Regions from separate parts of the Agathobaculum hominis genome, predicted to be linked through region 2. Evidence: riboswitches for the same ligand, from Rfam matches in the RefSeq annotation. Region 2 holds a riboswitch; the other holds the start of a gene.
The links. Region 2 has a riboswitch for cyclic di-GMP ahead of H8S02_RS03805 (S-layer homology domain-containing protein). Riboswitches for the same ligand answer to the same signal wherever they lie in the genome.

Region 1 (14,658 bases), on a different contig from region 2:
CGCGCAAGCAGATCATCCCGACCACCGCAGAGCTCGGCATGGGCTTTTTCCCGTCCGCGCCGGTACAGGTCGATGTCGGCGGCGCAACGGTATTCGTGCTCGGCGTCGAGCGCTTTGAAAAGCTGTGATCTCCTTTGACGCGCTCCCCGGCAACCGCAGCTTGAAGGCGAGCCTGCGGCGCGCGCTCGCCGGCCGCGTGCCGCAGACCATCCTGCTCTCGGGGGACGACAGCCGCAGTCTGGAAACGCTCTCGACCGCACTCGCCGCCGGTATCCTGTGCGAGGCGGACGGGCCGCGCCCTTGCGGCGCCTGCCTTTCCTGCCGCAAGGTGCAGGACGGCGTGCATCCCGACCTTACCCTCATCGACGAGGGCGAAGAAGAGCTCAAGGTCGATCTTGCGCGGCGCATCAAGGCGGAAAACGCCATCATCCCGAACGACGGCGCGCGCCGCGTGACCGTCATCCGCCATGCGCACAATATGAACGCCTACGCGCAGAACGCGCTGCTCAAGGAGCTTGAGGAGCCGCCGCACTTCGCGTTCTTCATCCTGACCTCAGAAAAGCCGGACGCGCTTTTGCAGACCGTGCGCAGCCGCTGCACGCGCTTCGCGCTCGAGCCGTCCGGGGAGGAGCAGGCCGTCTCCGACGACGAGGCGACCCGGCTGCTTGCACCCTATCTGACCGCCGTCGCCGGAAAGCGCGAGGGCAGCATGATGCTCGCGGCGCTCGGCATGGAAAAAACGCCCCGGCGCGCGCTCATCGGCGTGATGGGCGTCATGCAGGCTGCGCTGCGCGACGCGATCTTCCGCGCGGAGGGTCTGCACGAGCCGCTGCTCCAGCCCGCGCTCACAAAGCAGTCTGAGGCGCTTGCCTCTGCGCTCACGCCCGAGCGTCTGCTTGCCTTTTACGACTTTACGGACGAGCTCGTCCACCGCATCTCGCGCAACGCGGCCTCTGCCGCTGTCACCTGCGCGCTGACGAGCGACGTTTACCGCATCTGCTACCAGTAGCACTTCCCCGCAGGGCGCCTGCCCTGCTTTACAGATACAGGAGGACAAACCTTTGACGACCATAATCGGAGTCCGTTTCAAATCAAACGGAAAAATGTATTATTTTGACCCGCAGGATACCGAAGTCACCGCCGGTACCGGCGTAATCGTCGAGACCGCGCGCGGTCTGGAATACGGCGAGTGCGTGCAGGGCAACACCGAGGTGAACGAGCAGTCGGTCGTGCAGCCGCTCAAGCGCATGATCCGCATTGCGACCGAGGCGGATATGAAAACGCTCGAGCGCAACCGCAAGCGCGCGGACGAGGCGTTTCTCGTCTGCAAGCGAAAGATCGAGGACCGCGGCCTGGAAATGAACCTCGTGACCGCGGAATGCACGTTCGACATGAACAAGCTGCTGTTCTACTTCACTGCGGACGGCCGCGTAGACTTCCGCGAGCTGGTCAAGGATCTCGCCGGCGTGTTCCGCACCCGTATCGAGCTGCGCCAGATCGGCGTGCGCGACGAGGCGAAGATGATCGGCGGCCTCGGCTGCTGCGGCCGTGAGCTGTGCTGCTCGACCTACCTCGACGACTTTCATCCGGTCTCCATCAACATGGCCAAGGACCAGAACCTTTCGCTCAATCCGGCGAAGATCTCCGGTGTATGCGGCCGTCTGATGTGCTGCCTGAAATATGAGCACGAGGCCTACGCCGAGCTCCAGAAGATCACGCCGCGTCAGGGCAGCGTTGTCGATACCCCCGAGGGCCGCGGCAAGGTCATCACGACCCAGATGCTGCGCGGCATCTGCAAGGTGCAGCTCGATGACAGCCCCGAGCATTCGCTGACCGAGTTCCGCTGTGAGGACTGCACGGTGGTCAAGGGCGCGTGCCGCAACCGCCAGAACGCCGCCGCGATGGCCGAGGAGCGCCGTCAGCGCGAGGAAAACGGCGAGACCCTGCCGCCCGAGCGCCCTGTAAAGCCGCAGAGAGCGGAGCGTCCGGCCCGGAGCGAGCGTGCCCCGAGGAGCGAGCGTCCCGAGCGTCAGCCGAAGGGCGAGCGGCCGCCGCGCCCCGAAAAGCCGGAGCGTCCGGCAAGGGGCGAACGCCAGCCCCGTCCTGAGAAGCCGGAGCGCATCGAAAAGAATGCAAATCCTGCTGAAACCGGCGAAAATGCCGCAGCAGAACCGCGCGAGGGTGCACCTCGCCGCCGCTCGCGCGGCGGCCGCAGACACCGCCGTCCGCAGAACGGCGAAAATGCGCCTGCCCCTCAGAACAGCGCCGAATAAAAAGTTCTCCACAGGCTGTGGAGAAAATGAAGGATAAACCGAAACGCAGACTTTTGTCTGCGTTTCTTTTTTACAGACAAAGGCGCTCCCATCTGAGTAGACGGGAGCGCCTTTGCGTTTTGAGATATTTGAAATTGAAAAGAGAGAGATTTCTGCAAGATATGCGCTTACGGCAAGGGGCGCTCTTACAGCAGCTCGCGCTTGATGCGCTCGAGCGCCTCGGGAGCCTGCTGCTCCATCTTCTCCGGGAAACCGAAGTAGGATACGCAGATGATGTTGTCGCCGCCGACCTTGGGAGCGTCGGCTTTCAGCTGCTTGTTTGCGAAGTCCATGTCGCGCAGGGTCTCGAAGATGCCGTCGAAATCGACCTCGCCCTCGCCCATGGCGGTGTGCTGATGGATGGTGTAGTCTGCGCGGCCGCGCTGGTTGAGCCAGGGCGGATTGACGATGTAGCGGCAGTCCTTGGTCTGGTTCCAGGTGTCGGCCAGAAGTACGTGGGTCAGCTCATCGCCGGCGTACTTGAGCATATGGCGGACGTCGCCCTTGCCCTGGTCGTAGAAGAAGCCGTGGGACGCCGAGTAAACGTAGCCGAGGTTCTTGGAACGGAAGGACTTTACGATGTCGCACGCCTCGTCGTTCAGCTCAACGAAGTCATACGGATGGGACTGGCACTCTACACGGATGCCCTCGCGCTCGATGATCGGGAGCAGCTCCTCCATGGACTTGAAGAACATGCCGTTGCAGATCTCCTGCTGATTCGGGTCGCCGGAGAACTCGGTGTTGATGACCGGTACGCCCATGTCAACCGCGATCTCGATCATGCGCTTCCAGTTGGCAACTGCGTGCTGGCGCTGCTCCTCGGTCGGGCCGGACCAGCGGTAAACAACGATGAAGGACGAGATCTCTACGCCGGTCTCCTTGAGAGCCTGCTTATACTCCTGCTGGCACTCCTTGGAGAACAGCGGATGCTTATAGAACGGGTTGATGCGCGGATGCGGGGACTGCTCGATGTACTTGTAGCCCCAGTCTGCGACCTTGTGTACGTAATCATTGATGGACATCTGCTTAGCCAGAACGTCAACGTCAAATGCGATTTTCATGAATGTTTTCCTCCTTGTCTCTTTGTGCCGTTTCCAGGGCGGCTTCCCTTTCGATGGCTCTATTATACGGCGATTTGTCCGCTCTGCCAATGATACATCTCGCCGTATGACTGCGAAATCCTGCTGTTTTCTCTCGGTTGTGCACTTCTGATTATATTTTGCACAAATGCTGGACGTCTGCGTATTTTATCCGTTATTCCGTATAAATTCCTGCTTTTTCTTTTCTGGACGCGCTTTAACTCTTGCGCGGAAGGGTAAATTCTGCTATGATGCAGGAAAGGAGCGTGACGTTTTATGCTGATCCCGGAGAAAGGCGTGCATCAAACCTCGGAACGGTATTTCTTCACCCCGTCCTCGCTTGCACGCGAGCTTTTTTATTACCCCACGCGCGGCGGTCATTACTTTTGCAGCAGCCTGTATTCCTTCGACCACCGCTCGGAAATCGCCATGCAGGGCGACCACAACCAGAATATCATGCTGTTCTACGTCCATGACGGGGCGATGGAGCTGACGCTCGGCGGAGAGGAAATGCTCGCCGCCGCCGGACAGGTCGTGCTGTTCGACTGCCGCGAGCCCTACCGCTACGCCGCCTCGGACGGCCTCGAATTCTCGTGGCTGCTGTTCAACGGACTGAACACGCGCGCGTTTTACCGCCGCATCCTTCAGGCGCACGGCGGCCGACAGGTCTTTATGCCCTCGGGCGTCAGCGAGATCGCGCAGCTGCTCGACAGCATCTTCACCGGCTGCGCCGCCGACGAGCGCCCCGGCGAGGCACAGCTCTCGCAGATGCTCCACCGCATGCTCGGCCTGCTGCTGCTCGACGACACCTCCCCGGCTCACGCCGGCAGCGACCGCATCGCAGAGGCCATCCGCTACATGAACCGTCACCTGTTCGAGGAGCTGAGCGTGCAGGAGGTCGCCGCCTCGGTCTCTCTGAGCTCTTCGCACTTTTCGCGCCAGTTCAAGGCCAAAACCGGCTATTCTCCCTATGAATACATCATCCTCCGCCGCATCGACAAGGCGAAGTATCTGCTCACCTCGACCCCGCTCTCGGTCAAGGAGATCGCCTACGCCACCGGCTACAACAGCGAGGAAAACTTCATCCACAGCTTCCGCAGCAACGTCGGCATCGCCCCCGGCCTGTTCCGGAAGTACCCGATATAAGACTGTCGAAAAACTATCGTTTTTCCGACAATCTGTGTTCTGACTTCGCAGAACACGGGTCGTCCGAAAGTTCCCATGCGGAAACTTTCTCCCTCCAGAAGTATAAAAACCGAGGTACACGCCCCCGGTTTTTATGGCTTTACTTCGCAAAGCTTGTTAAATGCGCGCTGCCGCGCGGCTGCTGCCTTTGCGTAAAAAGGCGCTTTATCGGCAGACCGATAATCTTGAGACCGAAGTTTTTCACCTGTCTCCTTGTGCTATATCCGAAAATGCGGTATACTTGTTATATCTATGAATTTTAACGAAAACGAGGTCCGGATATGAGACTTAGAACCAGACTGGCCGTCCTGGTATGCAAGGCATCGGGTGCGGTTCTGCGAAAGCTCGGCCGCGGTGGCACCAACCTGCCGGGCAAACTTGCGCTCAAGATCGACAAAAACATTCTCGGCGAGCTGTCGCGCGGCGTCAAGGTCACGGTCGTGACCGGCACGAACGGCAAGACCACCACCTCCCGCATGATCGAGCAGGCGTTTGCTGACGCAGGACTCAGGTATTTCTCCAACAAGTCGGGCGCGAACCTGCTGACCGGCATCATCGCCGTGTTCGCCCAGCACGCCACCCTGTCGGGCAGATGCCCCTACACCCACGCGCTCATCGAGTGCGACGAGGCCGCATTCCGCCGGACGAGCGAATATCTTCCCGTCGAATGCCTTGTCGTCAACAACATCTTCCGCGACCAGCTCGACCGCTACGGCGAGATCACGCATACGCTGAACGCCATCCGCGAGGGCATCACCCATGTCCCGAACGCGACGCTGTGTCTGAACGCGGACTGCTCGCTGACCGCCTCGCTCGCCGAGGACGGCATCCCGAACCCTGTCATCCGCTTCGGCGTCAACGTCCCCATCTATTCGGAGACCGCGCACGAACTGTCCGATGCGGTCTACTGCATCCACTGCAAGACGCAGTACGAATATGACTACCGCACCTACGGCCATCTCGGCGGTTTCCGCTGCCCGAAGTGCGGCTACCACCGCGTCGCCCCCGAGGTCGCGGTCACACAGGTCATTTCGACCGGCGCGGACGCCTCGGACATCGTGCTCGATATTTTCGGACACGCTCACGAGGTGCACGTCAACCTGCCGGGCGGCTACAACATCTATAACGCCGCGGCTGCCGCTGCCGCCGCGCATGTGGTCGGCATCGACGAAAAGACCACGGTCAGCGCCCTCGGCCAGTTCGAATGCGGCTTCGGCCGCGCCGAGCAGTTCCGTCTGGGACAGGCGCAGGCGCGCATGATGCTCGTCAAGAACCCGGCCGGCTACAATCAGGTCATCAACCTCATCTCGCACGACGTCGGCAGCTGCAAGCTCGCCTTCCTGCTCAACGACCGCTTCGCGGACGGCACGGACATCAGCTGGATCTGGGACGTCGATTTCGAGGCGCTCGCCGCGCAGCAGAGCCGCTTTACGCGCATCTTCGTCTCGGGCGTGCGCGCGGACGACATGGCGCTCCGCCTCAAGTACGCAGGCTTCCCGGCCGAGCGCATCGAGCTTGTCCGCGACTACGAAAAGCTGCTCGGTGAGATCGCCGCGGACGCAGCTCCGGCCTTCATCATGCCGACCTACACCGCCATGTTCGACCTGCGTGGCGAGATTGGCAGACATACCGACGTCAAGGCGTTCTACGAATAAGGAGGAACGGAAAAAATGGAACTCAATATCTGCCATCTGTACCCGGACATCCTTAATCTGTACGGCGACCGCGGCAACATCATCACCATGAAGCGCCGCCTTGAGGGTCGCGGCATCAAGGTCAATATCGACGAATGCTCGATCGGCCAGCCGCTGAACGCGGACAAGTACGACATCTTCTTCATCGGCGGCGGTCAGGATTTCGAGCAGGAGGTGCTGCTGCGCGACCTTTCCTCCGGCAAGGCGCAGGACATCCGCACCGCGGTCGAGGAGGAAAAGACCTTTCTCGCCATCTGCGGCGGCTATCAGATGCTCGGCGAATACTACAAGACCTGGGACGGCGTGCAGCTCGACTTCATCGGCGCCATCGGCGTGCACACCATCGGCGCAAAGGAGCGCATGATCGGCAACTATATGTTCAGGACCACCCCGGAGAGCGGCGACACGGTCGTCGTCGGCTTCGAGAACCACTCCGGCAAGACTTATCTCAGCGAGCAGGTCGCCCCGCTCGGCATGATGCTCTCCGGAAACGGCAACAACGGCGAGGACAAGACCGAGGGCGCGCGCTACAAGAACGTGTTCGGCACGTATTCACACGGCTCGCTGCTCCCGAAAAACCCGGTCCTGTGCGATTTTATCCTTCAGACCGCGCTCAACCACCGCTATGACGGCGCAGAGCCGCTCGCGCCCCTCGACGACACGCTCGAGCTGAACGCCCACCGCTATATGCAGGAGCGTCTGTCGCACAACGGATAATGACACACAAGTGTAACACACAGACCTGTTGAAACGTGGTATTATTATAAATAATAAGAGGTGATTACTTTTGAAACTGAAACGATTTTTCTCCGCCTTTCTGGCGGCGGCCCTGCTCGCCGGCACTGTCCCGGCAGCGCTCGCGGCCGACATCGACTCGCACTGGTCGAAGCCCTATGTGACCTCGCTCCACGAGCTCGGCATCATCAACCCCTCCGCCTCGACCGGCAACTATACCCCCGAGGCCTCGGTCACGCGCTGGGAATTCATGCGCTACATCAACCGCGCGTTTGACTTCACCGAAAAGGCATCCATCAGCTTTTCCGATGTCAAAAGCTCGGATACGTACTATGAGACCATCCAGATCGCCGTCAAGCACGGCTACATCAACGGCATGGGCAACAACAGGATGGACCCGGAGGGCACGCTGACCCGCGAGCAGGCCGCGACCATTCTCGGCCGCCTGCACAAGTATGCACCGACTGCGTCCGCGTCCAAGCTCGATGTGTTCACCGACAAGTCCAAAATCTCCTCCTACGCGACGAGCTACGTCGCCGAGGCGGTCTCTCAGGGCTACATCAACGGCTACACCGACGGCACCTTCAAGCCGCAGGGCAACCTCAGGCGCGGCGAGATCGCCAAGATCCTGTACTTCTACCTCGGCTCGTCGCTCGGCGAGTCCGGCAGACAGTACACTGCCGCCGCCTTCAACGGCGACACGAAGAACGTCACCATCTCGGCGGCCTGCACGCTGTCTGACGCGACCATCGAGGGCAATCTCTACATCACAGAGGGCGTGCTCTCCGGCAACGTCAACCTGAACAACGTCACCGTCAAGGGCGATATCATCGTCGGCGGCGGCAACGTCACGCTCGACGGCGTGACCGCGATGAACCTCATCGTCTCCAACCCGATGGGCATCAAGCCGACCGTGATCGCGACCGGCTCGACCAATATCGGCACCGCCGAGGTGCAGTCCTCCGCCTCGCTCTCTGAGAGCGGTCTTTCCGCAAATGCAGGCGGCTTCTCCGATGTCACCGTGACCGGTGAGGGCGCGAGCCTTTCGCTCGACGCTTCGGTCTGGGATCTGGACACCAAAGCCGCTTCCACCATCGTCACCACCGGCAGCACGCTCATCAGCGAGCTGACCGCGGATGCAAAGACCACCGTCACCGGCAACGGCTCGGTGCAGACCGCAAAGCTGAACGCGAGCGGCTGCGAGCTTGTCATGCAGCCGGCTGAGGTACAGCTCGCCAGCGGCGTCACCGCCACCATCGCGGGCAAGTCCGCCGCCTCCTCGACGAGCGTTTCGGTCTCCCCGTCTACCCTGTCCATCGACATCAACAACAAGGACAACATCGCCTTTTCCTACGAATTTCTGTTCAATGCGGACAAGAACGATCTGACCCGCGTCACCGTCGGCGGCAAGAACCTGCGTCAGGGCACGGATTACAACATCCTCTCCGACAAAAACGGCATCCGCATCTACAAGACCTATCTGTCCACTCTGTCTGTCGGCACCTACACCGCGGAGCTGAGCTTTGAGGACGGCACCAAGGCCGCCATCGGCATCGTCGTCAGCAACTCCTCGCTCAGCGCGGTCAGCCCCTCGCAGGTCACGTTCGACAAATATGAGGGCTCGGCAAACCACGCCGATGTCACCGTAACGCTCAGCCTGCCGGCCGGCACCCTGCTCGACACGGTCAAGCTCGGCAGCTCGGTGCTCGAGCGCGGCAAGGACTACAACTACAACGCAACCTCGGGTACGGTCACCTTCCTGCGCGAGACGCTCGCTAAAAAGAGCAAGGGCAGCTACACCATCACCTTCGTCCCCACGCGCGGCTCCTCGTCGAGCTGCTCGCTGACCGTCACGGATTCCGCGCCGGTCAATGAAGTCGCTCCCTCCTCGGTCGATTTCGACGCGAACACCTCGTCCGGCGGCTATCAGGACGTCTCCGTCACCCTCAACCCGGCGGACGGCGCGACCCTCAAGAACATCCGCGCAGGCGGCAAGACGCTCGAGGAGAACTGGCAGTACAAGGTAGACGGCTCGACCGTCACCCTCAGCAAGACCGCTGTCGCCCAGTTCGGCAAGGACGGCGCGACCTACGCCGACTTCACCTTCGTCATGAGCAAGGGCCAGAGCCCGACGCTGCGCGTCAACTACGTCACGACCTACGCGCTGACCGCGAACGTGGTCGATGACCTCGGTCTGCCCATCTCGGGCGCGACCGTCACCTTCACCCCGAACGATGCCGAGAGCGGCACCGCTGCACAGACCCTCGTCACCGACTCGGACGGCAAGGCGACCGTTTACGTCAAGCGCGGCAGCTACACGCTGACGGCAACGCACGAGCGCTTCACCTCGGCCATCACGCAGACCACGAGCGTCTCCTCCGGCCGCACGGTCAAGATGACCGGCGAGATCCTCGAGACGGTCCAGCTCGTCGTCACCAACGAATACGGCGCTCCGCTTTCCGGCGCGGCGGTATCTATCGGCGGCAAGACCATCACCACCGGCGCGGACGGCACCGCTTCCTTCAGCGTCAAGCGCGGCAGCTATGTAGCGCAGGTGGCCTGCACCGGCTACAAGACCCAGGCAGTTCAGCTTTCGGTCACCGGTTCTCTGCGCGAGCGCGTAAAGCTCGGTTAAACCCGCATAAAAAAGCACCTCCGACAGCCGGAAAGGCATATCGGAGGTGCTTTTTTATTAATCTCCCATGGACAGGCCGAGCGCACGCGCCTGCGCGACGATCTCGCAGTCGGGCGGCACGGTCTTCAGCTTGCCCGCCACCTCGGAGAGCGGCACGGCCACGATCTTATCATCGCGCAGCGCGACCATATTTCCGAACTTTCCCTCACGGATGAGCTCGGCGGCCGCCGCGCCGAAGCGGCTCGAGAGCACGCGGTCTGCCGCACAGGGTGCGCCGCCGCGCTGAAAATGGCCGGGGATGGTCACGCGGATCTCCTGCCCGGTCAGCTCCTTCAACTCCGCCGCGAGCCGGTAGGATACCGACGGGTACGGCATGGCCTCGCGTGCCGCCTTGAATTCCTTTTTGCTCATGGCCGCCTCCTCGCGGCTGACCGCGCCCTCCGCGACCGCAATGATCGAGAAGCGCTTGCCGTCCTTCGCACGCTTTTCGATGGCCTGCGCGATCTTTTTCGCGGAGTACGGGATCTCCGGGATGACAATGACGTCCGCGCCCGAGGCGATGCCCGCGTGCAGCGTCAGCCAGCCGGCCTTGTGACCCATGATCTCGACGATGAACACGCGCGAGTGGGAAAAAGCGGTCGAATGGATGGAGTCGATGACCTCCGAGGCGATGTTCACCGCCGACTGGAAGCCGAAGGTCAGCTCCGTCCCCCACAGGTCGTTGTCGATGGTCTTGGGCAGCGTGACGACGTTCACGCCGTTCTCGCGCAGCAGGTTCGCAGTCTTGTGCGTACCGTTGCCGCCGAGAATGACCAGGCAGTCAAATCCGGCCTTTTTCACCGTTTTCAGCATTTTATCCAGCTTTGTCTGCTCGCTGTCCTCTTCGGGGCGCTGCATCTGCTTGAACGGCTGACGCGAGGTGCCGAGGATGGTGCCGCCGAGCGTCAGAATGTCCGAAAAGTCGTCCGGCTTCATCTCATGGTAGTCTCCCTCGATCAGGCCGCGGTAGCCGTCGCGGATACCGTACAGCGTCACGCCTTTGCCCATCTCGTTATACAGCGTCTTTGCGACACCCCGGAGCGCCGCATTCAGTCCCTGACAGTCGCCGCCGCTCGTAAGCATTCCGATTTTCATATTCATCGTCCTTCCCCCGCCGGTCTCCCTGCGGTTTTCTTCTCCCCATTATAGGATATTATGCCGCACGGGAAAAGCGATTTTACATACTTTTTTCATTGCGATTTGTGCGCATGAGATTTTTCTGTCGAATTTTGATTTTTTTGCAGGAATTCTGTTGACAAAGCTCGCTGTATGGGTTTATACTGTAGTCACTAAAAAAAGATGATGCAGTCGCTTTGACCGCATCTCAAACGATAATAGCAAAACCATCGAAAGATGGCGACGCAAAGCTATAGGGCCTTACCCCTCTGAGAGGGCTGGCAGCCAGTTACCGAAAGGAGATCGCCGGATATGAAGCGGCTTTTTCGTTTTGCTTGCACAGTTTTTTCAGCAGCTGTCCTCTCGATGGGTTTCACCGCAGCGGCAGCGAATGACATTGTTGACATGAGCAACACATCCCACGGTTATGTAACCGTTAACTACACCTCGAGTGCCAAGCTCAAGGTCGGCATCCAGTACAACAGCGGCAAGACGGTTTACCGCGACTGCCCGAGCGGCAAGGATGCTTCGTTCTCGCTCGACCAGGGTGACGGCAAGTACACTGTAACCCTGTACCGCAACGTTTCCGGCTCCTCTTACGAGCAGGTAGCGTCCAGGTCCATGAACGTTGCCGTCAAGGACCGCTTCGCTCCCTACCTCGTCTCCACCTCGGACATTCAGTTCTCCAAGGGTGACGCTGTTTCCGCCAAGGCTGCTGAGCTCTGCAAGAACGCAAAGACCGACGAGGAAAAGGTCGTCGCCATCTACAACTACATGGCAGACCGTTACTCCTATGATTACAAGCTGGCAAATGAGATCACCAGCGGCAAGATCACCAAGTACATCCCGGATACCGCCGCTACCCTGAACGGCACCACCGGCATGTGCTACGATTTCTCTTCCCTGTTCGCGGCAATGTGCCGCAGCGAGGGCATCCCGTGCGCACTGACCAAGGGCTACGCCGGTTCCAGCTATCACGCATGGAACAAGGTCAACCTGAACGGCAGCTGGTACCAGATCGACCTGACCTACGCCGTTACCCGCAATGTCAGGAACGCAAAGAACCTGCATGACTGCGTATCCCCGCTGACCTATACGAACACCAGCGATACGCTCGCCGCAGCAGCCGCTTAACGCTTTTTACTCTTCCACTTTGTATACAGATGACGCCGACTTCACCCTTTTCTGTACTTAATCAGCGGTCATTTTGTATAAATCCGCCGCGAATCAAAATCAGTTTACATTATTTACTTGTCGTTTACGGATAATTATAGTATACTGAAAGTGTTGATTCGCAGCATTCTGTCCGGCCGTGCAAAAGGACTCAGTATGTTTTCCGCATGCTGCCTTACCGGCAGACAGCGACCAGCGAAATCTGTGCATGACTCCCGCGAACGGGTACCGGTACAGACAAAAGCACCATCGGCGAAAGCCGGTCTCGCAAAGCCACGGGCCTAAACGGAGCTCTTTTCTCCGCACGGCAGCCGGTTGCCAGTGATACCATGTACCTCCTTCGCAGAGCTGTGCGCACTGTAAAGGGGGTATTTTATTTGGAGGTTGAAACTGCATTACATTCTGAGATGCACACAAACCCAAACACACATGATCTGTGCGGCTCGTTGAGGAGCAAGTTGTACAGACAAAGGCACTATCGGTGAAAGCCGATCTCGCAAAGCCAAGGGCCTAAACGGAAGGTTCCCCTTCCGCATGGCAGCCGGTTGCCAGAAATACATCTGCAATTCCTCTCGATCAGCATGCACGCTGACCAAGGAGGCATTCCATATGTTAAAAAAGAATACGCGCAAACGTCTGCTCGCAGGAGCTCTTGCGACTGTCATGATGCTGACCATGTGCCCGAGTTGGGCGCTGGCCGACGATGAGGACATCGCACTTCTTCCGGCGAACGAAGAAATCGCAGTACCGGTGGTTGATTCCACTCCCGCAGCAGACCCCACCGAAACTCCCGCTGATCCCACTCCTTCTGAGACCGAGGCAAAGCCCGAGAATCAGAATACCGCACCGGCTCCGTCTGGCGACGAAGCAAACGGCGGTACGGACAGCACGGAGTCTGGCAATAACAACGCTTCTTCCGACGCTTCGGAAGATTCGAAAAACAATTCTCAGAATAATGATGTAGTAAGCAATTCTCCGGAAAGTGAAATCAGCATGGCATCGCTGGACATCGACGCTTATAGCTTGAACGGCGTTAAGACGATTGAAGCTGAATACTGGATTACCAACCTCCACGCAAAAGACGACAATGGCAGCTGGAAGCTGAGCATCGACAAGGATACTGTCGGTGAAGACGGCAAGTCCGTTGCTGAACTGGCTCCGTCTGAGCGCCATGTGACCGCAGACGAGACCTACAACACCGTTTTCTGGCAGGCTCGCGTGCAGCATGGCTTATTGCAGCACCAGACCACCCTGTCTAACGATGACAAGACCCAGTCCGGTACCGAAATTACCAGCATCCGTTACAAGAATGACAGATTAGAGTACTGTGCAAAGGATTCTTCCGAGTGGACTGCATTCGCTTGGAACGACCATCTGGTATTCTACTATCTGATTCGTACTGAATATTCTCAGATGGTTCAGATCGACGTTTCCGACTGGACGGTTGACAAGGAACAGACACAGCATCTTAATCGCCGCAGCGTGACCTATCAGGTTATCGTTGAGGAAAATGGTACGCAGACTGTCGCTGACAGCAAGAAGTTCTGGTACAACAAGGCCTTCACGGTTTCTTCGGTTCGCGTTCGTCAGACCGAGTCCGAGAATTATTCCATCAACCGCGTAGAACTCGACCCGTCGACTATGGGCACTGTTGGTGAGGTAGACGGCGAGTACAGGTTCAGTCTTGACCTTACCAAGGCAAAGCGCGATGAAGCTACCGTCAAGATTTATGTCGAGCCAAAGGTACAGTCGCATCAGCTGACTTACAAGCTGAACGGCGGCAAAATCACGAGCGCTGAAGGCACGTACACCCCCGCAGGTTCAGTTTATCCCGATGCGACGGTTAACACCCCGGAAGTTGCGAAGGATAACTGTGACTTCGGCGGCTGGTACATTGACGAGGCGCTGACCCAGAAATGGACCGGCACCACGATGCCGGATGCAAACCTGACTCTGTACGCAAAGTTTACCGCCAAGGAAACTCCGAACCCGAATCCGGAGCCGGAAAACCAGAAGGCTATGTACTTCGTCCTGCTGCCGAACCGCGGCGTTCCGAAGAGCGGTGCAAGCCAGGGTACGGCAAATTACCTGCCGAATGAGACTTCGGACGGCGGCGTAAAGGGCGTAACTCGCAAGACCGGTTACGAAGGCTATCTGACCGAAGATGGCAAGGAGGCCGCTGACAAGGGCGAATTCAGTGCCAATGGCGTTGACTCCAGCTATCTGATTCTTCCGTCCGACCTCGGTTTCTTCACCGCGGCCAACTGGAACGGCACGACTTATCCCGCAGATAAGACCAACACTTCGGCAGCCGACATTACCGCGCTGCTCGGCACCAATTACAACCCGCAGATTGCTGAGGTTGTCTGGTACACCGTAAAGCACGACGATACCGACGGCTATCATGTCGACGGCTACGTCAAGAACGTAGATGTTAACGTCACCTACCATTCCAACTATGGCGATGACGTTACCGACGTTTACACCGCTACCACCGGCAATGAATATGCGGCGCGCGGCTATGCGGATACCAAACTGACTGCTCGTGAAAACTACACCTTCGGCGGCTGGTACACCGATAAGAACTGCACCACGAAATACGAGACGACTACGCTGATGACCAGCCTGGATCTGTACGCAAAGTGGGTTCCGAACGATTTCGAGGTGTCCTACTATGTTGACAAAACGCT
Region 2 (14,658 bases):
ACCATGGCGGAATACTTCCGCGATGTGAAAAAGCAGAACGTGCTGCTGTTTATCGATAATATCTTCCGTTATGTACAGGCCGGCTCGGAGATCTCCGCGCTGATGGGCCGCATGCCCTCGGCGGTCGGCTATCAGCCGACGCTGGCCGATGAGGTCGGCGCGCTGCAGGAGCGTATCGCCTCCACAAAGGACGGCGCGATCACGTCGGTTCAGGCGGTCTATGTCCCGGCGGACGACCTGACCGACCCGGCTCCGGCCACGACCTTCACGCATCTGGACGCAAAGACCGTGCTATCCCGCAAGATCGTCGAGCAGGGCATCTACCCGGCGGTAGATCCGCTGGATTCCACCTCGCGCATTCTGGAGCCGGACATTGTCGGCGAGCGGCATTACAAGGTCGCGCGCGGCGCGCAGGAGCTTTTGCAGCGCTATCGTGAGCTTCAGGACATCATCGCCATCCTCGGCATGGAGGAGCTGGGAGCGGACGACCGACGCATCGTCGATCGCGCCCGCCGGATGCAGCAGTATTTCTCGCAGCCGTTCTCGGTAGCGGAGCAGTTCACCGGCCTTGAGGGCCGCTATGTGACCCTGGAGGACACGATCAGCGGCTTTGAAGCCCTGCTCGGCGGAGAACTGGATCAGTATCCGGAGGCTGCCTTCTCCATGGTCGGTACAGTGGACGAGGTTCGCCGGAAAGCGCAGGATATGGGGGCGCTTTGATGGAAAACACCTTCTATCTGGAGATCATCACGCCGGATCGGCAGTTTTATACCGGCCCGGCAGACAGTCTGGTCATGCCTGCGCTCGACGGTGAATACGGCGTGCAGCCGGGGCATGAACCGGTCGTTACCGCACTTCGTCCGGGCACCGTCCGGTTTCACGCCGAGGGCGTCCGGCACGAGGTGGTCGTCAGCGACGGCTTTGCCGAGATCATGCCGGACTATGTCATCCTGCTGGTATCCAGCGCAGAGCGGCCCGAGGAGATCGACCGCAAGCGTGCCGAGCGCGCCCGCGAGCGCGCCGAGGAGCGTCTGCGCCAGAAGCAGAGTATTCGTGAATATCATCTATCCAAGGCGGCGCTGGCTCGTGCCATGGCACGACTCAAGGCGACCCGCTGACCTCTCTCCCAGCGCCTGCCCCGGTGTCATCAGATGGAACATCGGAGCAGGCGCTTTTTCGATAAAAAAGCAGGGGCTGACTCAGAATGATTGCATGAAATCACCTGAGTCAGCCCCTTTAGGGCAACACCGCACAATTAAAGCTGCGGCGCTTTGCGGAAATTTTGTGCCCTGACTTTGTTGCGATTTCACGGTAATACATCAAGTATTACCGCAAAACCGCGCCTCGTCAGCACGCAAAATTTGCTCGCAAATCGCTCTTGTTCAATTATGCGGTATTGCCCTAGCTGTGCTCTGTCTTATTTTTGATCGGCGGCGAGGGCGGCGTCGATGTTTTTCTGGAGCTGCGCCAGATTATCGGCGTTGTCGATGCCGCCGAGCAGCGGCTCGCCGACTGCGTTTCCGTTCCGGTCGAACACATAGGTCGTCGGGAAGGCCATGATGCCGAGGGCGAACGTACCGGCGTCGCTCGAGGAATCAAAATAGATGTTGCGGTAGGTCGCGCCCTTGGTTTGCAGGATCTCCTTTGCGGTGGCGATGGCATCGGCGTTGCCGTCGAGCGTTTCGGTATTGATGCCGATCACCTCGCCGCCCTGCTGCTTTGCGGTCTGGTTCAGCTTGTCCAGCTCGCCCAGCTCAGCGACACAGGGCTTGCAGCCGCTGAACCAGAAGTTCACGACCGTGTAGGCGTTGTTCGCGAACAGGCTGCTGTCGACCGCATTCCCGTCGAGATCCTTGCCTGTAAACTCCGGGAACGCACTGGCCGCAGCCGTTTCGCTCTGGCCGGCGCTGTCGTCGGCGGGCAGGGCCGCGATCTGCTCCTCGATCGAGCGGATGCTCTCAGCATCGCTTTTCAGCGTCTGATAATCCCCGTCGGAGAGCTTGTCCCGGCAGTTCTCCAGCGCGCTCAGCAGGACATCGCCGTAGTTTTCCGCCGTTGCGGGAGAGGATTTGTCCATGGAGGCGAAAACCTGATTCCACAGCTCCTGATGTGCGTCGAGGATGGCGTTTTCCTCCTCGAGCAGCTCCGCAGAGGTCTTGCTGCCGGTATCGGCAGCTTCAGAGTCGGACTTGCCGCACGCAGCGGCGCCCAGCAGCAGGCTCAGGCTGAGGGCAAGGGCGGTTGCACGTTTGATATTCATTTATGAGTTCTCCTTTGTTTTTTCGTTGCCGAAGCCGTACCGGTAGCAGATCGCCTCTGTCGGGCAGGCCTTGATGCATCGGCCGCAGCGGATGCACTCGGCGTGGTTTGCATTCTGTGTGATGTCTACATCCATCGGGCAGACGTTCGCGCATTTTCCGCAGGAAACGCAGCGATGGGAGTTTACCTGCATCTGAAACAGGGAAACGCGGTTGAACAGCGCGTAAAACGCGCCCAGCGGGCACAGCCATTTGCAGAACGGCCGCCAGAACAGCACGCTGAGAAGGATCACGGCGGCCAGCACAGCCGCCTTCCAGGTGAACAGTGCGCCGAGCGCCGAGCGAATGCCGGTGTTCACCAGGGCGAGCGGGATCGCGCCCTCGAGGATTCCCTGCGGACACAGGTATTTGCAGAAGATCGGGTCGCCCATGCCGAGTTCGTTCACCAGAACGGTCGGCAGCAGCACTACCATCACGAGCAGCACGGCGTACTTGAGATACCGCAGCGGCTTCAGCCGTTCGGAGGACAGCTTCGGGGAGGGGATATGGTGCAGCAGCTCCTGAAGCCAGCCGAACGGGCAGAGAAAGCCGCAGATGAACCGTCCGAGCAGCACGCCCAGCAGGATCAGCAGGCCGGTGATGTAATAGCAGAAGCGGAAGCCGGACGAGCCGACGACTGCCTGAAACGCGCCGATGGGGCACGCGCCCGCCGCGCCCGGGCAGGAATAGCAGTTCAGTCCGGGCACACAGACCCGCTTGCCGTTGCCCTGATACAGCCTGCCGGAAAGGAAATTCGGCAGGTGGATGTTGGTGAGCAGGGCGGCGGCGGCCTGTATCGCGCCGCGCAGGCGGACGAGCAGGGGGAGCGGTCTTTTACCCAATGCCGACGCACTCCATGCACAGGCGTATCGCCTTGGATAACACGACGCCGGCCTCACCACGCCAGACGCCGAACAGGACCATCGCGCCGCCGAGCAGCAGCAGAAGGACCTGCGTCATTGTTTTGCTGTGTAACATAGTTTCTCTATCCTTTCCTGTGATGGGAAAAGTATATACCATCTAAAAGGAGATTGAAAGGAGAAAAAACAAAATTTTTGTAAACTTTAGTCATTGCCGTCTGCGCTGCGGGAGTTTTCTTCTTTTATAGGAAAACGGTTGACAAAGCTGCCTGCAATGGGGTACACTTTATATAGGAAAGATTAGGCAGCGCTGACGCGGGACTTTTTGTCCGTCCGTGCAGCGAAGTTCGGTATGCGCCCTTCGCATATCGTCTTAAACAGCAGACATCAACTGAAAATCTGTGCATGACTCCCGGGAACGGGTGCAGGTACAGATAAAGGCACAGCCGGTGAAAGCCGGTGCCGCAAAGCCAGATGGGCCTAAACGGAGCTTGTCCTCCGCATGGCAGCCGGCTGCCAACGATACTTTGTACCCTCCTTGCAGAGCCGTGCGCACTGTAAGGGGGGATTTTATTTGGAAGCTGAATCGTCTCTGTACTGTCCAAAACGGTTCCAGGAAAAACTCAATCATCTGTGCTACTCATTAAGGAGTAAGTTGTGCAGACAAGGGCACGATCGGTGAAAGCCGGTTTCGCAAAGCCAGGGGCCTAAACGGAAGACTTTTCCGCATGGCAGCCGGTTTCCTGATGCAGCTTCTTCATAGTAGTCTATTGCTACTGAAGGAGGGATTTTCATGATGAAAACAGGAAAGAACAAGCGATTATTAGCCAGCATACTGGCGGCGTCCATGCTGCTGGCAATGTCTCCGTTCGCGTTAGCGGATGAAAATACGCCGGATACGACAAATCCGGGGCAGAGTCAGTCCACCGAGGGCGGCGGCACTGAGCAGACATGCGTTGCAAAGATCGGTGAGAACAAGTATTCGACTCTTGCCGGTGCGCTTGCTGCTGCAAACATTTATGCTGCAAACAGCGATGTCACCATCGTCATGCTCCGTGATGTTACGGAAAATATCAAGATTAACAAGTCTCTGACGCTCGACCTCGGCGGGCGTACGCTGTCGGGTGATGCGAATGCGGCCGTTGTGACCATTTCCGGTGATAAACCGCAGGTTACCGTGAAAAATGGTACGGTTACCGGCGGCAGAAATCCGCAGAATGGCGGCGGCTTCGCAATCGACAGTGCAGGCGTTCAGCTCGAAGATTTGACCATAACGGGTAATGAAACAGTCGGCGGCAACGGCAATGGCGAAGTCGGCGGCGGCGGTATCTATGCGTCGCACGCAGATGTATCCATGCAGAATGTTACCGTGTCCGAAAACAGAGTTACGGGAAACAGCAGCGACGGCGGCGGTATTTTGGTTAGATACGGTTCTCTGACCATGGACGGCTGCCATGTTGAGGGGAATACTGCTCCGGACTGCGGCGGTGGCATGCTTCTGAGACATTCTGTGCTGAACGCTGCAAAGTCCTTTTTTGAGAATAATACCGCAAAATACGGTGCAGGTATCTATTTTGGCGATACGCCGAACGAAGCAGAAGAAGGCTGTTCCGGCGAGCACAACCACCTTATCACCGATTCCACAATCTCCGGCAATAAGGTTCTCGACCTTGAAAACGGTATCGGCGGCGGTATGTATGTCGGCACAACCTCTAATCTGACTCTCCGCAATTCTAAACTGTTGAATAACAACGGTGCATCGCAGGGCGGCGCAATCGTAGCTTACAGTGCCGGAACAATCGAACTTGACGACGTTTCGATTTCTGAAAACAAGGCACAGAGCGGCGCAGGTATCTTTGCTCTGTGTACTGCTGTCTGCAATACGGACATTCGCCTGCTGAACGGCACGGCAATCGACAAAAATACGGCAACCGGCTATGGCGGCGGCATCTACGCAGATGCACTGGCTAACACCCTTAGCGTTACGGCGGAAAACAGCTCTGTCAGTGGCAACAAGGCCGCAGGCGGCGCAGGTATTTTCACTTACAAGGATGGCTCGGCGGTTATCAATGTGGATCTTCAGTCCGGTGCTGTGATGCACGATAATGCAGCGACAGGCATGGGCGGCGCAATTTACGCCTATAATGATGCAAACATCAACATCGCAAAGAACAGCGCAGTGTACAATAACACCGCAAAGACCGCAGGCGATGACCTGCTGTTCAACGGTTCGACCTTTACGCTCCCGAACGCAAAGGACATGAGCGGCGACCGCATTCTGTCCTCCAACAAGGCAGAGATTACCGGCTGGTATCATGATGGCTGGTTTAAGTGGAATGCTGCGGCTCAGGACGGTAAGGGCGGCTATGAGGAGATCGGTCGCTGGACGGAGGAAACGGCTGACGAATACGTCCCGGTAGAAAACGATTCGCACGCTGTTTCGCTCAAGGCGGCTACGAAAAAATCCTCCGGCGGCACCGAGGACACCGACCCCATTGAGTGGAACGTTTCCCGATCCAAGACCGCAACGGCGCTGGATACGAACACCTGGACCTCCAATGTGACGCTGTCTCTGCCGAGTGCAGAGGAAAAGTTGGCCTCCGATGTGGTATTTGTACTGGATAAGTCCACGAGTACGGAATTGGAAGACCAGGCGCTGGGTATGCTCGCTGCGCTGAAGGAGAAGGCGGCAAGCACGAAAGCAAAGGTCAAGGTCGGCGTTGTAATCTTCAATAAACAGGCAAACAAGACCGCTCCGCTTACGGATCTTGCAACCGGTTACGAGACCATTGAAAACGCAATCAAGCAAACGATTGAAAGCGGAACAAACACCCACGCCGGACTTCTTGCGGGCAAGCAGCTGCTGGACGAGGATACCGAAGTTGCCGCAAATCGGAAATACCTGATTTTCGTAAGTGATGGTATTACCTATATGTATAATGCGGAGCCTACTGTTACCGCATGGAGTTTTTTTGCTGATGCCTGGAAACACTGGGCTGGCCCCGACAACTGGAAATCTAAATATGGCAGCAATAATCCTCCTGCTAGCTGGTCTGCACGGATGACCGAGATTGGTAAACAGGTTGAGGCTCAGGGCACGAAATATGAATATCCTTACGGTGGAACAGCAACAGAATGTACTCCCGAGGATGATTCTTCTAAGAATTATGCGAACTCCATTGATAAGGCTCTGTATTTGACCTATCAGGTTTATCAGGAAGCACAGGCGGCGGGATACAACTGCTACGCAGTTGTTAACGGACGCCCGACCGACTATCTTTGGGGTCCGGATTTTATGCGCTACCTGGCCAATGGCCAAACGGTAGACTTCGGCAAGATCCAGAACGACATCCTCTACGCAGTCAGCGCCGGTTCCACGGTGGAGGACCAGATGGGCGATGCGTTCGATTTTGTTCCCGGCTCGCTGAAGCTGACTGTCGGCGGCACGGAGCTGAAATCCAAGGCAAACGGCAACATGACCTATTTCGGAGATAATGCCGAAGATCTGAGCGAAACCAACTGCCGTTTCAAGGTGCTGTACGCTCCGGATGCGGATGGCTTCGTCTGGACCATCAACGAAAATGTTTCCAATTTTGCACCGGTTCAGCTGACCTATACCGTCAAGCTGACCAAGCCCGAAACCGATCCCGGTACCTACGGCACGGAGGATCTGAAGGGCGAAAAGAATGTTCCTGCCGACAAGGCACTGTTCACCAATAAGCGCGCCGTTCTGAACGCCATCAACAGCGCCGGTGCGCCGCTCAATCCTCTGGACTTCCCGAAGCCTTCGGTGTCCTATACCGTGAAAAAATCCTCCTCCGGCGGCGGCGGTGGCGGCCACCACCGCAGACCTACCGTTACCATTCCGGATGATGTACCGACCGGTCTGAACGGTGACGATCACTATGCGTACATCGTCGGCTACCCGAACGGCAACGTTGAGCCGAACGGCAACATCACCCGCGCAGAAGTGGCAACCATCTTCTTCCGTCTGCTGACCGAGAAAGTCCGCACCGCAAATTCCACCCAGTCCAACAGCCTGTCCGATGTGACGCGCGGTCAGTGGTTTAACCATGCTGTCTCCACGCTGTCCTCGATGGGCATTGTGAAGGGCCATAACGATGGCACGTTCGCGCCGAATGCGCCGATCACCCGTGCGGAATTTGCCGCAATCGCCGCTCGCTTCGACGATAAGAACACGGATACGTCCTCGAAGTTCACGGATATCGCATCTCATTGGGCAAAGAATGAGATCGGTATCGCCGCAAACAAGGGCTGGATCAACGGCTATCCGGATGGTACGTTCCGTCCGAACCAGTATATCACCCGCGCAGAGGCGATGACGCTTGTCAACCGCGTACTCAACCGTCTGCCCGAGAACAGCAGCGATCTGCTCGACAGCATGATCAAGTGGCCGGATAATTCCGATGCTTCTCAGTGGTTCTATCTGGCGGTACAGGAGGCCACCAACAGCCACTATTACAAGACCAAGGAGAACAAGTTCGAGAAGTGGACCGAGCTTCGCGAGACCCGCGACTGGACCGAACTGGAAAAGTAAATTTTCACTGCATCCCCCGGCTTTCGCCGGGGGATGTTTTTTGCCCGGATGCACCGTGACAGGCGTTGCTTTTCCGGAGACGCAGAGAGGAAAATGCGGTGTAATATACGGAAAATTCATAAGCACTATAATGCTTTTTCATAGTTAGAAAATTCGCCCAAAATACACTGTTAAAATTATGACATATTGCCCTTGTATTTTATTTTCACAGGTTCATAATAGGAATTACCGAAAGAGGGGAAGGGAAAAATCTTTTCGGTAATTTTCATGCGGAAGCATCACTTTCGCAGCCGGTTTTAAGGAGGAGATATTATGATCAGCTTTATTCTGTGTTTACTGCTGTTGATCGCCGGCTATTTTACTTATGGTAAGATCGTAGACAAAACCTTCGGCCCGGATGACCGCGAGACTCCGGCGGTACGCATCAATGACGGCGTGGACTACGTCGTTATGCCGCAGTGGAAGCTCTTTCTGGTTCAGCTGCTGAACATTGCCGGCCTCGGCCCGATCTTCGGCGCACTTCAGGGCGCGCTCTGGGGCCCGGTCGTATTTCTGTGGATCACCTTCGGCACCATCTTTGCCGGCGGCGTACACGACTATTTCTCCGGCATGATCAGTGAGCGAAACGACGGCGCGTCCATCGCGGAGGTCACCGGCAAATACCTCGGCCACGCGATGCAGAACGTTATGCGCGTGTTCTCGGTCATCCTGCTGATCATGGTCGGCACGGTATTCGCAGTCGGCCCGGCCGGCCTGATCGTTACGCTGTGCAAGAACAACGGTGTTTCCGGCGTTCTCTCGACCACGCTGTTCTGGCTGATCGTTATTCTGGCGTACTACTTCATCGCAACCTTTATTTCGATCGACAAGATCATCGGCAAGGTCTATCCGCTGTTCGGCATGTGCCTGATCATCATGGCGGTCGGCGTTATCATCGGTATCTTCACCAACCCGGCTTACACCATCCCGGAGATCTGGACGCATATGTACAATATGCATCCGTCCGGCACGCCGATCTGGAGCTTCATGTTCATCACGGTCGCGTGCGGCGCAATTTCCGGCTTCCATTCCACGCAGTCTCCGCTGATGGCGCGCTGCATGAAGAACGAGAAGCAGGGCCACTTCGTATTCTACGGCGCAATGGTAGCAGAAGGCATCATCGCTCTGATCTGGGCGGCGGCAGGCTGCGCACTGTATGAAGTTACCGGCGGTCTCAACACCGGTCTGGCAGAGGCGCTTGCAGGCGGTCAGTCCGCAGCGATCTACGACGTATGCTCCAAGACCATGGGCGGCGTTGGCATCGCGCTCGCGATGATCGGCGTTGTTGTCTGCCCGATCACTTCCGGCGATACCGCTTTCCGTTCCGCTCGCCTGACGCTGTCCGACTGGTTCCATATCGACCAGGGTACCTACGCAAACCGCCTGAAGCTGTGCGTACCGGTTCTCGGTATCGGTGCGATCCTCGGCATCGGCAACGCGACCGGCCTGATCGACTACACGGTCATCTGGCGCTACTTCAGCTGGACCAACCAGACGCTCGCGATGATCGTTCTGTGGGCAGCAGCTATGTTCCTGTTCACCGAGAAGAAGAATTTCTGGATCGCTGCCGTTCCGGCGACCTTCATGAGTGCGGTCTCCTGCACCTACTTCATTCTCGCACCGGAGTGCCTCGGCGGTCTGCTGAACGGCAAGACGGCAGACGGCGCTGTGATCTACAATACCGCCGTAGCGTACCCCATCGGCATTGTATTCGCAGCAATCCTGCTCGCTGTGTTCATTCGCGCGACCAAAAAGCACGGCACGAAGAAAAACGCATAAATGATAGAATAAGATGCAGCCGGCCGTTCGTTCTGTTCGACCGGCTGCAATCATCCGCAGAAGTAATTGAGGTGACGGAAAATGATGTTCAAACCTTATCCGCTCGGTTCCGGGCGCATAGATGACGCGGCGCTCGCCGAGGATAAAAAAAGCTGCCGGAAGATCGGCCCGTGCGGCATCGGCAGACGCGCGCTCTATTTGAACAGCTTTTTCATCGACCGGCGCTATTATGTCCCGCTCTCCATGGTAACGCGCGTGTACAAGCGCGTCGCGATGAGCAGGGGCGGTTTTTCCGGCAAGGGCATTTTCGCGACGCTGTCCTATCTGGTCGTTGAGTTCGACGGCGGGCAGCAGAAAGTATGCAATTTCAAATACGAACAGCAGGTCGATGATTTTCTGAACGTCATCCGCGCCGAATATCCCTCCATTCCGTGCGTGAGCGCGGCGGCGGAGCAGCGCCTTGCAGAGCAGAAGGCGCGCCGTGAGGAGGAGGAGCGCAACCGTCCGCCGATGAGCGCGCAGGCAGAGAAGACCGTGCGCACGCTCGATCAGGCGCTCGACTATCTGGAGCGCCGCCCCGAGTTGACCGAGCAGCTGAGCGCGGCCGCAAAACGCCGCCGCAATTTCCAGTGCACGCACGGCAGCTACCGCTGGGCCGCCATGGCGATCACTCTGCTCGGCTTCGCGGCTCTCGCCTACGGCATCGTTTCCTTTGTGCGCCACGGTTCGTTCGCGATCTACTTCACGCTGTTCGGCCTTGCGGCGATCTTCACCTTCGCCGGCTTCAGCGTGCTCCCCACTGCGCGCAACAACCGCACCTCGATCATGCGGAACGATGAGCAGGCGCAGCAGAAAATGCAGGAATATGTTTCGGCGTATCTGGACTTTCCGCTTCCGGCGCGCTATGCGCATCCGGTCGTGCTGCGCCGCATGAAGCGCGCTGTCATGGACGGCCGCGCTGTGACCACCGCGCAGGCGCTCGATGTCGTGAAGGACGACCTCAGGGCGCTGAATGCCGACGTCGAGGTCTCGCAGGAGGAATATGATGAGGTCGTCGCCATCAAGCCGCTTTTCCTCAACGCAGAGTATCAGTAAACAGAATAAAATCCCATGCCGCAGTTCACAGTTCAGACTGGCATGGGATTTTTTCTGTTATTGGGTCCCGGACGCATAAACAGACGCGGTTTACATGCTTCGCGCCGTCCGGCGCATCTGCCGCACATATACGATCAGGAGCGCCGCGCCGGTGAAGATCCACGAGGCAGGGTAGACGTTCATCAGCATTTCATAGGTCGGGAAGAGGCGGAACACGGTCGCCATCCAGATCAGGCGGAACACGACCGTGCCGAGGATGGTGAAAACGGCAGGCTCGAGCGAGCGGCCCATGCCGCGCAGAGAGGCGCTTTCGACCTCGTAGGTGGCGGTCAACCCCTCGAGCGAGCAGACATGCCGCATACGGCTGACCGCGAACACGGCGACCGCGCTGCTCGAGGTGTAGATGCTGACGAAGAAATCGTCCCAGACCATGAAAACCGCGCTCAGGATTTCGGTGAACACGATACCGAACAGCAGGCAGAGACGGAAGATCCTTTTGCATCGTCTGATGTCGCCCGCGCCGAAATTCTGACTGGTGAAGGTGACAGCAGCCTGCGCGAAGGCATTCGCGATGTCGTAGGTAAAATATTCGAAGTTGAGTGCGAGCGATGAGCCTGCGATGGCGTTTTCGCCGAACGAGTTGATGCCGCTCTGGATGAACACGTTGGAAACAGAGAAGATCGCGCCCTGAATGCCTGCCGGGATGCCGATCTGCAAAATACGCAGGAGCGGTTCCTTCTCGATGCGCATGCGGCGGAAGCGGAACGCGAAATCGTCGTCGCGGCGGATGAGGTGCGTGATGACCATGACCGCGCTGAGCACGTTGGAGATGACCGTTGCGATCGCGACGCCGGCGACGCCGAGCTGCATCACGATGACAAGGAACAGATTGAGCACCACGTTGACCGTGCCGGAGAGCAGCAGATAGTACATGGGACGGCGGCTGTCGCCGTAGCTGCGCAGTACGGCCGCGCCGAAATTGTACACGACCATGAACGGAATGCTCAGAAAATAGATGAATATGTAAAGCAGCGCCTCGTTCAGCACGCTTTCCGGCGTGCCGGAGAGCACGAGGATGGGTCTGGCCGACAGCCACCCGACGAGCATCAGTCCCGCGCCGAGCGCCGCGCCGAACGTGAGCACGGTGTGAAGCGTGCGGTTGATCTCGTCGCGGCTGTTCTGCCCGATGAGCAGCGCGAGCACGGCGTTCGGACCGACCGACAGACCGACGATCAGATTGACGAAAATGCCGACGAGCGCGACGCAGCTGCCCACTGCCGCAAGCGCGGCATCGCCTGCGAAGCGGCCGACGACCGCGACGTCTGCGGAGTTGAAAAGCTGCTGTAAAATGCTGCTGAAGGCCAGCGGCAGGGCAAAAAGGATGAGCCTGCCGGCCAGACCGCCGTGCAGCATGTCCATTTCTCTGTGTTTTGCGGTTTTTGCCATGATTCGTGCGTCTCCCTTGTGCGGTTTACCAGAACTATCTTACCATGCGCGGAGGGGATGCGCAAGGCGGTATTTCTGCGGTTTTCATGTATGAAAAAGCACCCGGCTCTGCCGCTTGACAAAGCCGGGGCGCATGGATATAATATAAGAAGAAAAGGGACGCTGTTACAGCAGTCAGACCCTCAAGTCATCAAAATTTATTTATGATGACCGTTCGTGTGTCAGACGAGCGGTCATCGCGCTTTTATACAGAAAATGTACAGCAGAATTACTGTACATACGAAAAGCTGAAAAGCCTTTTTCTGCACACGCGCCACCTCCTTCCTGCCGCAGACTGCGGGAAAGGAAAAGAGGGTCTGACCGCCAAAAGTAACAGCGTCCGCCTGTATTATAGCATGCACTGTCGGATTGTGTCAATTTAACGGTCCTGGCTCCGCTGCTTGACAAAGCCGGGGCGCATGGATATAATATAAGAAGAAAAGGGACGCTGTTACAGCAGTCAGACCCTTAGTTTAGTCAATTTTAAGTCATTGACCGTTCGGAGTCGACCCGAGCGGTCAATGCGCTTTTATACAGAAAATGTACAGCAGAATTACTGTACATACGAAAAGCTGAAAAGCCTTTTTCTGCACACGCGCCACCTCCTTCCTGCCGCAGACTGCGGGAAAGGAAAAGAGGGTCTGACCGCCAAAAGTAACAGCGTCCGCCTGTATTATAGCATGCACTGTCGGATTGTGTCAATTTCTTGATCTTACGGTACTCTCCGGAGCTTTCCGACAGTATAAAGCGCCCCTGACCTTCGGTCAGGGGCGCTGCTGTTCTTATTCGCCGAGCAGCTTTTTTGCGTTGTTGTAGAACACATCCTGCATGGCGGCTTCGTCCAGTCCGCAGGTAAGGACCTTCTGGATCTCCACCGAAGGATGGTGGAACGGATAATCCGTGCCGAACATGATGCGGTCGTGACCGACCTCTTCATAGGCCTGACGGATCTTTACGCCCATCGGCATGCCGGACATCTCAAGATAAATGTTCGGGAAGCGCTTTGCCATCTTGAGCGCGGCGTCGATGTAAACGCCGTGTCCGTGACCCATGTGAATCATTACGGTCTTGACCTCGGGGAAACGCTCCGCGAGCAGCGCGATGCTCCACGGCAGCGAATACGGAGGATGGCCGGAGTGAATGAACACAGGAAGATGACGGCTGCGCGCCATCTCCATTACCGGATCGACCGCGGTATCGTCCGCTACGAACGCATGGCGCAGCGGATTCATCTTGATGCCGCGGAAGCCCTTTCCGTCGACATAGGTCTCGACTTTTTCGCGGCAGATGTCCGCGCCCTCGAGCGGATTGAGGTACACGAGCGGGATAAAACGGCCCGGATAACGGGCGGCCGCCTCTGCGACACCCTCGTTTCCCGTGTGATCCTTCGCGCAGAGCACAGTCTGCTCGATTTCGTATTCATCCATGAACGCGATCAGCTGCTCGGGGGAGCCGTCTACACCGGCCCAGCTGCCGAAGTCACCGATATGTGCATGTGCATCGATCTTTTTCATATTGCCGCTCCTCTCAGCTGCGCTTGAGGCGCTCGATCAGGTTGGAGGACTGCATGATCGTGATCACGACCGAGGCGATAACGATACCTGCAATCGTCTGCATGGTGATGGTGGGAATGGTGGCGATTGCCGCCGCAGGGCTGATGAGCACGATCTTGACGAGCTGATAGCCGACGATCTGGCAGACGCCGCCTAGAACCTCGCCGATGAGCCAGCCGTACCGGTGCTCCGGCATGAGCTTTTCGACGGCCAGCCCCATGATGAGCGCCATAATGCCTTTGATGATGAAGGTCGGCAGGACCCACAGCATCGCGCCGCTCAGCAGGTCGGAGAGGGCTGCACCCAGCGCCGCCGCAAGTGCGCCGTCCTTTCGGCCGAGCAGCATAACGCCGACAAAGATCGCGCAGTCACCCAGATGCGTATAGCCGCCGGTGATGGCGATCGGTATCTTGAAGGTGTACGTTCCGGCGAAAATGAGCGCCGCCATCATGGCGATACGCACGATTCGTTTTAAATCCATAACTGTTTTCTCTCGCTTTCCATATTCGTCTTTTATCCATTATATCAGACTGTGAACTGTTTGATAGCGTCAGTTCGCGGATTTTTATTAAGGTCAGATGGAGCGGGATGAACAGCTGCGAGAGCACATTTATCTGCATAACATCTGTTCCGTGGGAAACACTATCCGAAAAAGGAGCGTGTTTTCATGTCAGAAATGTTTTGCTTTCAGTGTCAGCAGACGGCAGGCGGAAAGTGCTGCGTCAGCACAGGTGTGTGCGGCAAGCAGCCGGAGACAGCGCATTTACAGGACGAACTGGTACGCGAGCTGATCGGTCTGGCGGAGGCGGCGACAGCGGCCGGACAGCGCACGCCGACGGCCGACCGGCTGTTGGCGGACGGTCTGTTCACCACACTGACCAACGTCAATTTTGACAATCGTGCGATCGCGGAATTTACCGCGCGCGTGCGCGCAGAACGCGACAGCTTCGGCGGCGCGCCGTGCAAGGTCGTGGAGCTCTGGAAGGGCGACA

Region 1: linked by a shared signal. The riboswitch ahead of H8S02_RS06535 (S-layer homology domain-containing protein) and the one ahead of H8S02_RS03805 (S-layer homology domain-containing protein) in region 2 are both predicted to bind cyclic di-GMP.

The regions. Positions count from the first base shown of each region.
Region 1 is NZ_JACOPK010000005.1:60,252-74,909, reverse strand. Features, by position in the region: gene H8S02_RS06585 (cyclic-di-AMP receptor) at 1-128, shown strand, start outside; gene H8S02_RS06580 (hypothetical protein) at 125-1,009, shown strand; partial or broken gene H8S02_RS12705 (PSP1 domain-containing protein) at 1,062-1,868, shown strand; gene H8S02_RS06570 (sugar phosphate isomerase/epimerase family protein) at 2,459-3,373, opposite strand; gene H8S02_RS06565 (AraC family transcriptional regulator) at 3,668-4,537, shown strand; gene H8S02_RS06560 (Mur ligase family protein) at 4,858-6,231, shown strand; gene H8S02_RS06555 (type 1 glutamine amidotransferase) at 6,247-6,987, shown strand; gene H8S02_RS06550 (X2-like carbohydrate binding domain-containing protein) at 7,058-9,640, shown strand; gene H8S02_RS06545 (6-phosphofructokinase) at 9,698-10,774, opposite strand; cyclic di-GMP riboswitch class I at 11,006-11,092, shown strand; gene H8S02_RS06540 (transglutaminase-like domain-containing protein) at 11,201-11,929, shown strand; cyclic di-GMP riboswitch class I at 12,201-12,291, shown strand; cyclic di-GMP riboswitch class I at 12,430-12,521, shown strand; gene H8S02_RS06535 (S-layer homology domain-containing protein) at 12,578-14,658, shown strand, end outside.
Region 2 is NZ_JACOPK010000003.1:55,863-70,520, forward strand. Features, by position in the region: gene atpD (F0F1 ATP synthase subunit beta) at 1-720, shown strand, start outside; gene H8S02_RS03785 (F0F1 ATP synthase subunit epsilon) at 720-1,118, shown strand; gene H8S02_RS03790 (TlpA disulfide reductase family protein) at 1,418-2,260, opposite strand; gene H8S02_RS03795 (4Fe-4S binding protein) at 2,261-3,139, opposite strand; gene H8S02_RS03800 (CD1871A family CXXC motif-containing protein) at 3,132-3,257, opposite strand; cyclic di-GMP riboswitch class I at 3,587-3,678, shown strand; cyclic di-GMP riboswitch class I at 3,816-3,904, shown strand; gene H8S02_RS03805 (S-layer homology domain-containing protein) at 3,951-7,715, shown strand; gene H8S02_RS03810 (carbon starvation CstA family protein) at 8,028-9,533, shown strand; gene H8S02_RS03815 (ATPase P) at 9,615-10,628, shown strand; gene H8S02_RS03820 (MATE family efflux transporter) at 10,719-12,074, opposite strand; gene H8S02_RS03825 (amidohydrolase family protein) at 12,896-13,627, opposite strand; gene H8S02_RS03830 (ECF transporter S component) at 13,641-14,147, opposite strand; gene hcp (hydroxylamine reductase) at 14,334-14,658, shown strand, end outside.